DNA from 2 places in the Pelotomaculum schinkii genome. Region 1 is predicted to be linked to the other one. Evidence: riboswitches for the same ligand, from Rfam matches in the RefSeq annotation. Region 1 holds a riboswitch; the other holds the start of a gene.
The links. A riboswitch is a leader RNA that binds a small molecule or an ion and turns the genes downstream of it on or off. The one in region 1 is predicted to bind molybdenum cofactor.
Positions count from the first base shown of each region.

Region 2: linked by a shared signal. The riboswitch ahead of Psch_RS10490 (DVU_1553 family AMP-dependent CoA ligase) and the one ahead of Psch_RS08105 (ABC transporter substrate-binding protein) in region 1 are both predicted to bind molybdenum cofactor.

Region 1 is NZ_QFGA01000001.1:1,740,238-1,743,730, forward strand. It holds gene Psch_RS08100 (ABC transporter substrate-binding protein) at 105-926, opposite strand; gene Psch_RS08105 (ABC transporter substrate-binding protein) at 1,232-2,119, opposite strand; molybdenum cofactor riboswitch at 2,226-2,346, opposite strand; gene Psch_RS08110 (pyridine nucleotide-disulfide oxidoreductase/dicluster-binding protein) at 2,815-3,493, opposite strand, start outside.
Region 2 is NZ_QFGA01000001.1:2,255,881-2,259,373, reverse strand. It holds gene Psch_RS10495 (sigma-54 interaction domain-containing protein) at 1-1,046, shown strand, start outside; molybdenum cofactor riboswitch at 1,408-1,523, shown strand; gene Psch_RS10490 (DVU_1553 family AMP-dependent CoA ligase) at 1,678-3,021, shown strand; gene Psch_RS10485 (helix-turn-helix transcriptional regulator) at 3,107-3,493, shown strand, end outside.

The DNA.
Region 1 (3,493 bases):
ATTTCAGAGATTTATTTCAGAGATTTATTTCAGAGATTTATTTCAGATCGTACTTGCATTGCCAGGTTTTAATTCTCTGTCGCCGCGTCGGCGACCGGTTTACGTTACTTACCGAGATCCTCTACTTTTTTGCCGGAGTCAGGGGTGAATAGCGCCTGACCGTATTGATCTTTGCCAAATTCACCGATGGTCTTCTGGGTATCGGGGTCGACCATGAAATCAACAAATGCTTTTGCTCCATCCTTGTTGACAGTACTGAATTTTTCCGGGTTAACCTGCATCACATGGTAGATGTTCAGGAGCGACGCATCCCCTTCCGACAGGATTTCAAGGTTGATATTTTTCTTTTGGGCCAGGTATGTCGCCCGGTCGGTCAGAGTGTAGGCCTGCTTTTCATTGGCGATGTTTAAGGTCTGCCCCATCCCGGCGCCGCTCTGCTGGTACCAGTTGCCCTCCGGAGTGATTTTGACTTCCGCCCAGATTGCTTTTTCTTTACTGTGGGTGCCTGAATTGTCTCCTCTCGAAACGAAAACAGCCTTATTCTCCGCTATTTTTTTAAAGGCGTCGCCTGCTTTAGTCCCTTTGATACCGGCAGGGTCCCCAGCGGGGCCGATGATGATGAAGTCGTTATGCATCACGAGCTGGTAGTTTACAACTGCGCCACTGTCCACAATCTTTTTCTCGGCCGCGGGAGAGTGCACCAGGAGGACGTCGGCCTCTCCCTTTTCACCCATGGTGATAGCGGCGCCGCTGCCTACAGAGACAGTTTTAACGTTATATCCGGTCTTCTGTTCAAAAATCGGGATCAGCGCGTCTAAGAGCCCGCTGTCCTGGGTGCTGGTGGTGGTGGCGAGGATCACATCTTTCACTTGCGGTTTGCCGCACCCTGCGAAAACGACCAAAAGCATTGTTACCATGAGGATCATAAGGGGCGCTAAAAAGTTCTTTTTACTCAAAGTTAGTCCTCCTCCAAATATTTTACTTGAAATAACGTACTGAGTTGTCTTTATAAATGTAGGTGCGAATTCATTCGCACAAATGCAACATTGACTGCCATAAGTGCGGCGCTGGCGCGCCGTGTGCGATTGAAATCGCACCTCGCTGAGCTTTTATTCTCGCTGATACCAAAAAACGAAACTGCGAACTACATTTTCATATTAGTGTTTAATTTATTTATTGACCCAATAGGAATGCAGTATATACCTACGCCATACGACCTATGACTTACGACCTACTTGGGCAGGTTTTTCCCCTCGGTGGAATTGGGGAAAAACAATGGCTCACCGTATTTATCCTTGCCGAAATCCCTGATGATCGTCTGTCCCTCGATTGATGTGCAAAAATCAATAAACTGCTGGGCCAACTCGTCTTTAACTTCCGGGAACTTCTGGGCGTTGACGGGGATCAGGGAAATGTAGTTAAGCAGGGCCTCGTCTTTTTCCACCAGCACTTTCAATTTGACCTGGTCTTTCACGGTCAGGTATGTAGCCCGATCGATAATAGTATAAGCGTTCTGCTCATCGGTATACTTTAAGGTCTTGACGTTGCCTTCCGAACCTTTTTCATATACGTGGTACCAGTCGCCCGCCGGCTTCAGCCCGGCAGCCTTCCACTGGGCCTTTTCCGCAACATCCGTACCGGAGTTGTCCCCGCGACTAATAAAAAGGGATTTTGTATCCATAATTTTCTTCAGCGCCTCAGCCGGTGTTTTTAGTCCCTTGATTTGAGCCGGATCCGATTCCGGCCCGACAATTACAAAATCGTTGTACATCAGGTCAATGCGCTTGGTCCCGTATCCGTCGGCAACAAACTTTTCCTCCAGATCCTTGGCATGCACCATTACGACATCAAAATTGCCGCTTTTCGCCATTTCCAGGGCAGCGCCCGTACCGGCGCCCACATGTCTGACCCGTATCCCGGTCTTTTTCTCAAAACTCTCTTCCAGCGCCGCCACAATCCCGGCGTCAATCGGACCAATGGTGGAGGCCAGCAGGATTTGGCCGGCGACAGCCGGCGCTGGCGGCGCAGTCGCTTGCTGTTTAGCGCAGCCGGATAGTACAAACAAGAGAACCGTAAGAATAACAATAGCCAGGGAAACCATTTTAACTTTGTCCTGCAACGTAATTCCCTCCATAATTTGTTTGCCAATCGTCACTACAACCGGATTTACCACCTCCAAAAATAAAAATGCCGGACAGCTTGCGAAAAATAAAGCCGGCCCGGCGTCAGCGCCATTGCAGTCTCCTTTTCGCATTGGAAGGCACGACGGTTTCCCGTCACACCCTAACGGCCGGCAGTCATAGCTATAATGCCTTAGGCAAATCCGGCTCGGAGATTTTAAGTTTTAAAGTACTATATTTTAAACTATGTTTTAGGCTTTTTATGTTTTCTTGGCATTAACAGCCTTTTCCACATAATTTCTACTAAAAACCCCAAAGTCCTGCTAAATTTTTAAAATAGCTGCAAGCAATAAAATAATAGTACTCTTCAAATAATTATAGGTTATATTGAAAATAAAGGTGAAATATACCCCACGACTTGATAAAACATTGCAATAATTGACATTAAAATGCTACACATCAAATAAATGATATACGTTAAAACATTAAACATAAAATAAATACACTAAACATGAAATTCAGTTATCAGTAGAAACCCTGATCCAAGCCTATTTTGATAGCTGAGCAAGCTCATTTGAACCTTCCTTTTTACTGTGACAACTGCTTCAGGAACATCGTCCGATACAAAAGCGCCAAGATGGCCTTTATACCGCGGACACCATATACACTTTCAAGATTGAAGCGGGTTCATTTTCTATTCTTTTTTCACTTCCATTCTGTGACTGTAAACTGTGACTACTTGAATTGCCCCGTCTTTTTCAATATAGCGTACCCAATAGGTAACATTTCCAATTCGCTGATTGGCTAAGAAACTTGAATCTTCGGGATTAAAAAACCGTTCGCCGGATTCCTGCGCATGTTTTATGACTTTTTCAATGTCTTCCAGAAGAATATACCGTTCGTCCATAATGCGCCATACTTCGCTAGGAATGATTAAATCCTCCATTTTGGTTAATTCCGCCTCCGACTCTTCATTCCATAATTCTCTTAGCAATTTCTTTTTAAGCTGCGCTCTGTTTGCATGTCTTTGTGAAAGATTCGGCATTTTTTTATGCGCTATCTCATCCAAATTCTCCCCAAAAATCAGGTCCAGAATATGATAGGTGCTTTTACCGCCCTCCACAAACAAATCCTTGCATATAGCGCAGTAAACCAAAAAATCTTCATTACTTTCGTTTATTCGGTCTATCACAAAGTCATTTGTCTGTTCACGGTTCGCAAAATAGACAAGTCCGCCGTATCCGCAGCATTTTGTTTTTTCTTTTGCATATTTCAGTTCCTTTATTTCATAACCAAGCTTTACCGCGATATTTCTCAGACTTTCGTGAATATTTTTATTATGCCTTGTAGAGCAGGCATCATGGACATTCAAA
Region 2 (3,493 bases), 520 kb from region 1:
ATGCGAAAAATGCTAATAATACCCTGCAGGGAAATGAGGCTGATTATACATTTAATGACATCATTGGAAAAAGTCATAATCTAATAGATGTAAAAAACCAGGCTAAAATAGTTGCAAAATCTTCTTCACCAGTTTTAATATTTGGGGAAAGTGGTACTGGCAAAGAGTTGTTTGCTCAGGCTATTCATAATGAGAGTCCAAGAAAAATTAACCCTTTTGTTGCAATTAATTGTGGCGCTTTACCGCATGATTTGGTGGAAAGTGAATTATTTGGTTATGAGTCCGGCGCTTTTACCGGAGCTTCTAAAAATGGCAAGCCAGGCAAGTTGGAGGTAGCCTGCGGCGGAACCCTGTTTCTTGATGAAATTGAAAGTATGCCTCTAAATATTCAGATTAAATTATTGCGTGTTCTTTCCACTAATAAAATATGTAGAATTGGTGGGATTAAAGAGATACCTATAGATATTAGGCTTATCTCGGGAACAAAAAAAGATTTGTTGCAGGAAGCTGATGAGGGTAATTTTCGAGAGGATTTGTATTACCGAATCGGCATAATTACACTAAAATTACCGTCTTTGCGCGAAAGAGATGACGACATCCCCATATTGGCAAAACATTTCATTGATATATTTAGTAAAGAATACAATTTGCATGTGAAAGAAATTGATAACGAGTTTTTTGAGGCGCTTACCTGCTATTCCTGGCGTGGCAATATACGGGAATTAAGGAATGTAATTGAAAGAGCTATAGTTTTATTAAGTGGCAGGACAAAAATATCTCTCTGTGATCTTCCTGAGAAAATAGTTAAAGCCTATAATTACAAGACTCTGAAGAATAAAATAAGGGTAATCGAAAACACAAAAAATGGATCCAATAATTTAATGAAAATGAGTGAGGAAATAGTTATTGAGCTGCTATTAAGTGAGGAAAACGGCAATCTAAGTAAGACTGCTGAGCGTTTAGGAATTAGCAGGACAACATTATATAATAAAATTAATAGTAGTAAGAAACTGAAAATGCTTTTTAGTAAACATAAAATTGGCTAGATTGCCACGAGAAGGGCTTACCTCCCGGATGAGGGAAGTAAGCCCTTTTCATACATTTGATTGATGCTGCCGATTCCAGATAAAAAATGCATTTTTGTTGATTGAAGAAGTATTGCTTTGAACTGCTTTAAAAAAATTGGGATTTATTGTGTTGCTGTTCAATAATTAAAAACCTCAAAAATATGTACAAAAATTAGACACAAAAAATATCCTGTACTGTTAACCAGTCAGGGACGGGTCTATAAAAATTCATCAAAAAGTAGATATGTTTTGGGATTGTGGGAGTGAGTCCGTTTATTGGCATATACTTTGCTAGTGTGTAAAATATAAATAGCAAAAGGATTTTTCATTTATTTAAATAATGAATATTTATTTCCGAGTTAACCAACCTACAGCGATTGCCATGGTTGTTAACCGTTAGGGTGTAGCTGGAAACATTTGCGCCTCCTGTTGGAAAGGAAATACTTATAAGTATATATTCTATATAATAATATAGATATATCCTTTTTAGTAATGCAGTTTCCTACAGGGGTAACTGCATTTTTATTATAGATGTCCTTTGAACTGGACGTCTATAAAAAAGATGCCATGGCATGCATCACAATATGACCTTGTAGAGGCGGTCGGCAAATTGTACAAAAAAACACCTCTGGAAAGCTGGATACTCGCGAAGATAGAAGGGCACAATGGCAGTTTGGGCAAGTTAACCCGCTCCATCATAGAGACTTATCAAATTCAGCAACTAAGGGAGACTCTGACCCTCGCTCGCGACAAGAGCCCCTTTTACCGGCGCCGTTTGGCGCGGTGCGGCATAGATAAATTCCAGTCCTTAAAGGATCTTGGCGGATTACCTTTTACTACTCCTGCGGATATCAGACAAAACCCGCTGCAACTGCTTTGTGTTTCACAGGATCAGATTAACCGGGTGGTAACCCTGGACACTTCCGGCACCACCGGCCTGCCCAAGAGAATATATTTTACAGCCGCGGATCAGGAACTGACCAGGGACTTTTTTCAGCATGGTATGTCCACCCTGGTTCAGCCGGGCGACAAGGTGTTAATCCTGCTGCCCGGATACTCGCCCGGCAGTGTGGGTGACCTGCTGGCTGATGGTTTGCGCCGCATGCAGGTGAAACCCGTTCCCTACGGGGTGGTCCGGGACCCGGAGGCTGTCTTGGAGATTATGGCCGTGGAACAGGTTGACTCCCTAGTCGGGATTCCGACTCAAGTATTGGCACTCGCCCGCTGCCGGCAGTCTGACAAAAGAAAACACCAGATCAGGTTGAAAAGCCTGCTGCTGAGTACGGACCACGTTCCCGGCGCGATTGTAAGGTTTTTGGAGGAAACATGGGGCTGCCGTGTTTTCAACCATTATGGCATGACTGAAATGGGCCTGGGGGGCGGCGTCGAGTGTGAAGCGCGGGCAGGCTATCACCTGCGGGAGGCGGATTTGCTTTTTGAAATAATCAATCCCTTGACCGGCGAAGTTTTACCGGAAGGGGAAGAAGGGGAAGTGGTTTTCACAACGCTAACCCGCCGGGGTATGCCCCTGATCCGTTACCGTACCGGAGATATTGCCCGGTTTATGCCCGAACCCTGCCCCTGCGGTACGGTGCTGAAGCGTATGTCTTGCGTGCGGGACCGGGTTCAGGGCAGAATCACCTTAACGGGGGGCGAGCTGCTTAGTTTGTCCATACTGGACGAGGTCCTTTTTGCAGTAAACGGTGTTGTGGACTTTGAGGCATCTTTACTGCCGGAAAACGGCAGGGACAGATTGGCTGTCAGAGTACTGGCAGCCGCCTGGGCTGCTGAAGAAATACCGGGATTGGTTGAAAAAGCGCTATTTTCTGTTCCTGTGCTTTCCAGAAACATCAAGAAGGGAAATTTAATCTTGGCGCCAGTTCAAATAGATACATCACCGGAACTCTGGAAACCGGCAAAGCGAATTATCCGGGACAACCGCAACAAAAACTAAGATGCAGGCAGTTGGCTGATGGACAGGAAACACCAAAGAAAGCCCTTGCCAGGGGTAATTGATGGACAGGAGGGTTGTTGATTCTATGGAGTATAAAAATATTAACGCCCAATTACGCGCGATACCGCCGCCCCACCAGCCTTGGCTTAGTTCCGCTATGTATAATTACCGGGAAAAATTAGTAAATTGGAATCCTATCTGCATAAAAAATAATGCCGTATACTATCAGTTTACTACGAGGGATACACAGGATGATTTTATCGGTATCGTACCGGATGCTTGTGTGAATATAATCTTTAAGTGCAACCCCAACAATCCAGCTGCATTGATATGGGGCATACATGAAGGATGGGCGAAAATCATGCTTGAGCCAAATACGACTTATTTTGGTTTTAAGCCCTATTCTGTGGTAGGCATAAAAAATATCAAGGCCCGCTTGGGTGATCTAAAAAACAACGTATTAAAACTGGAA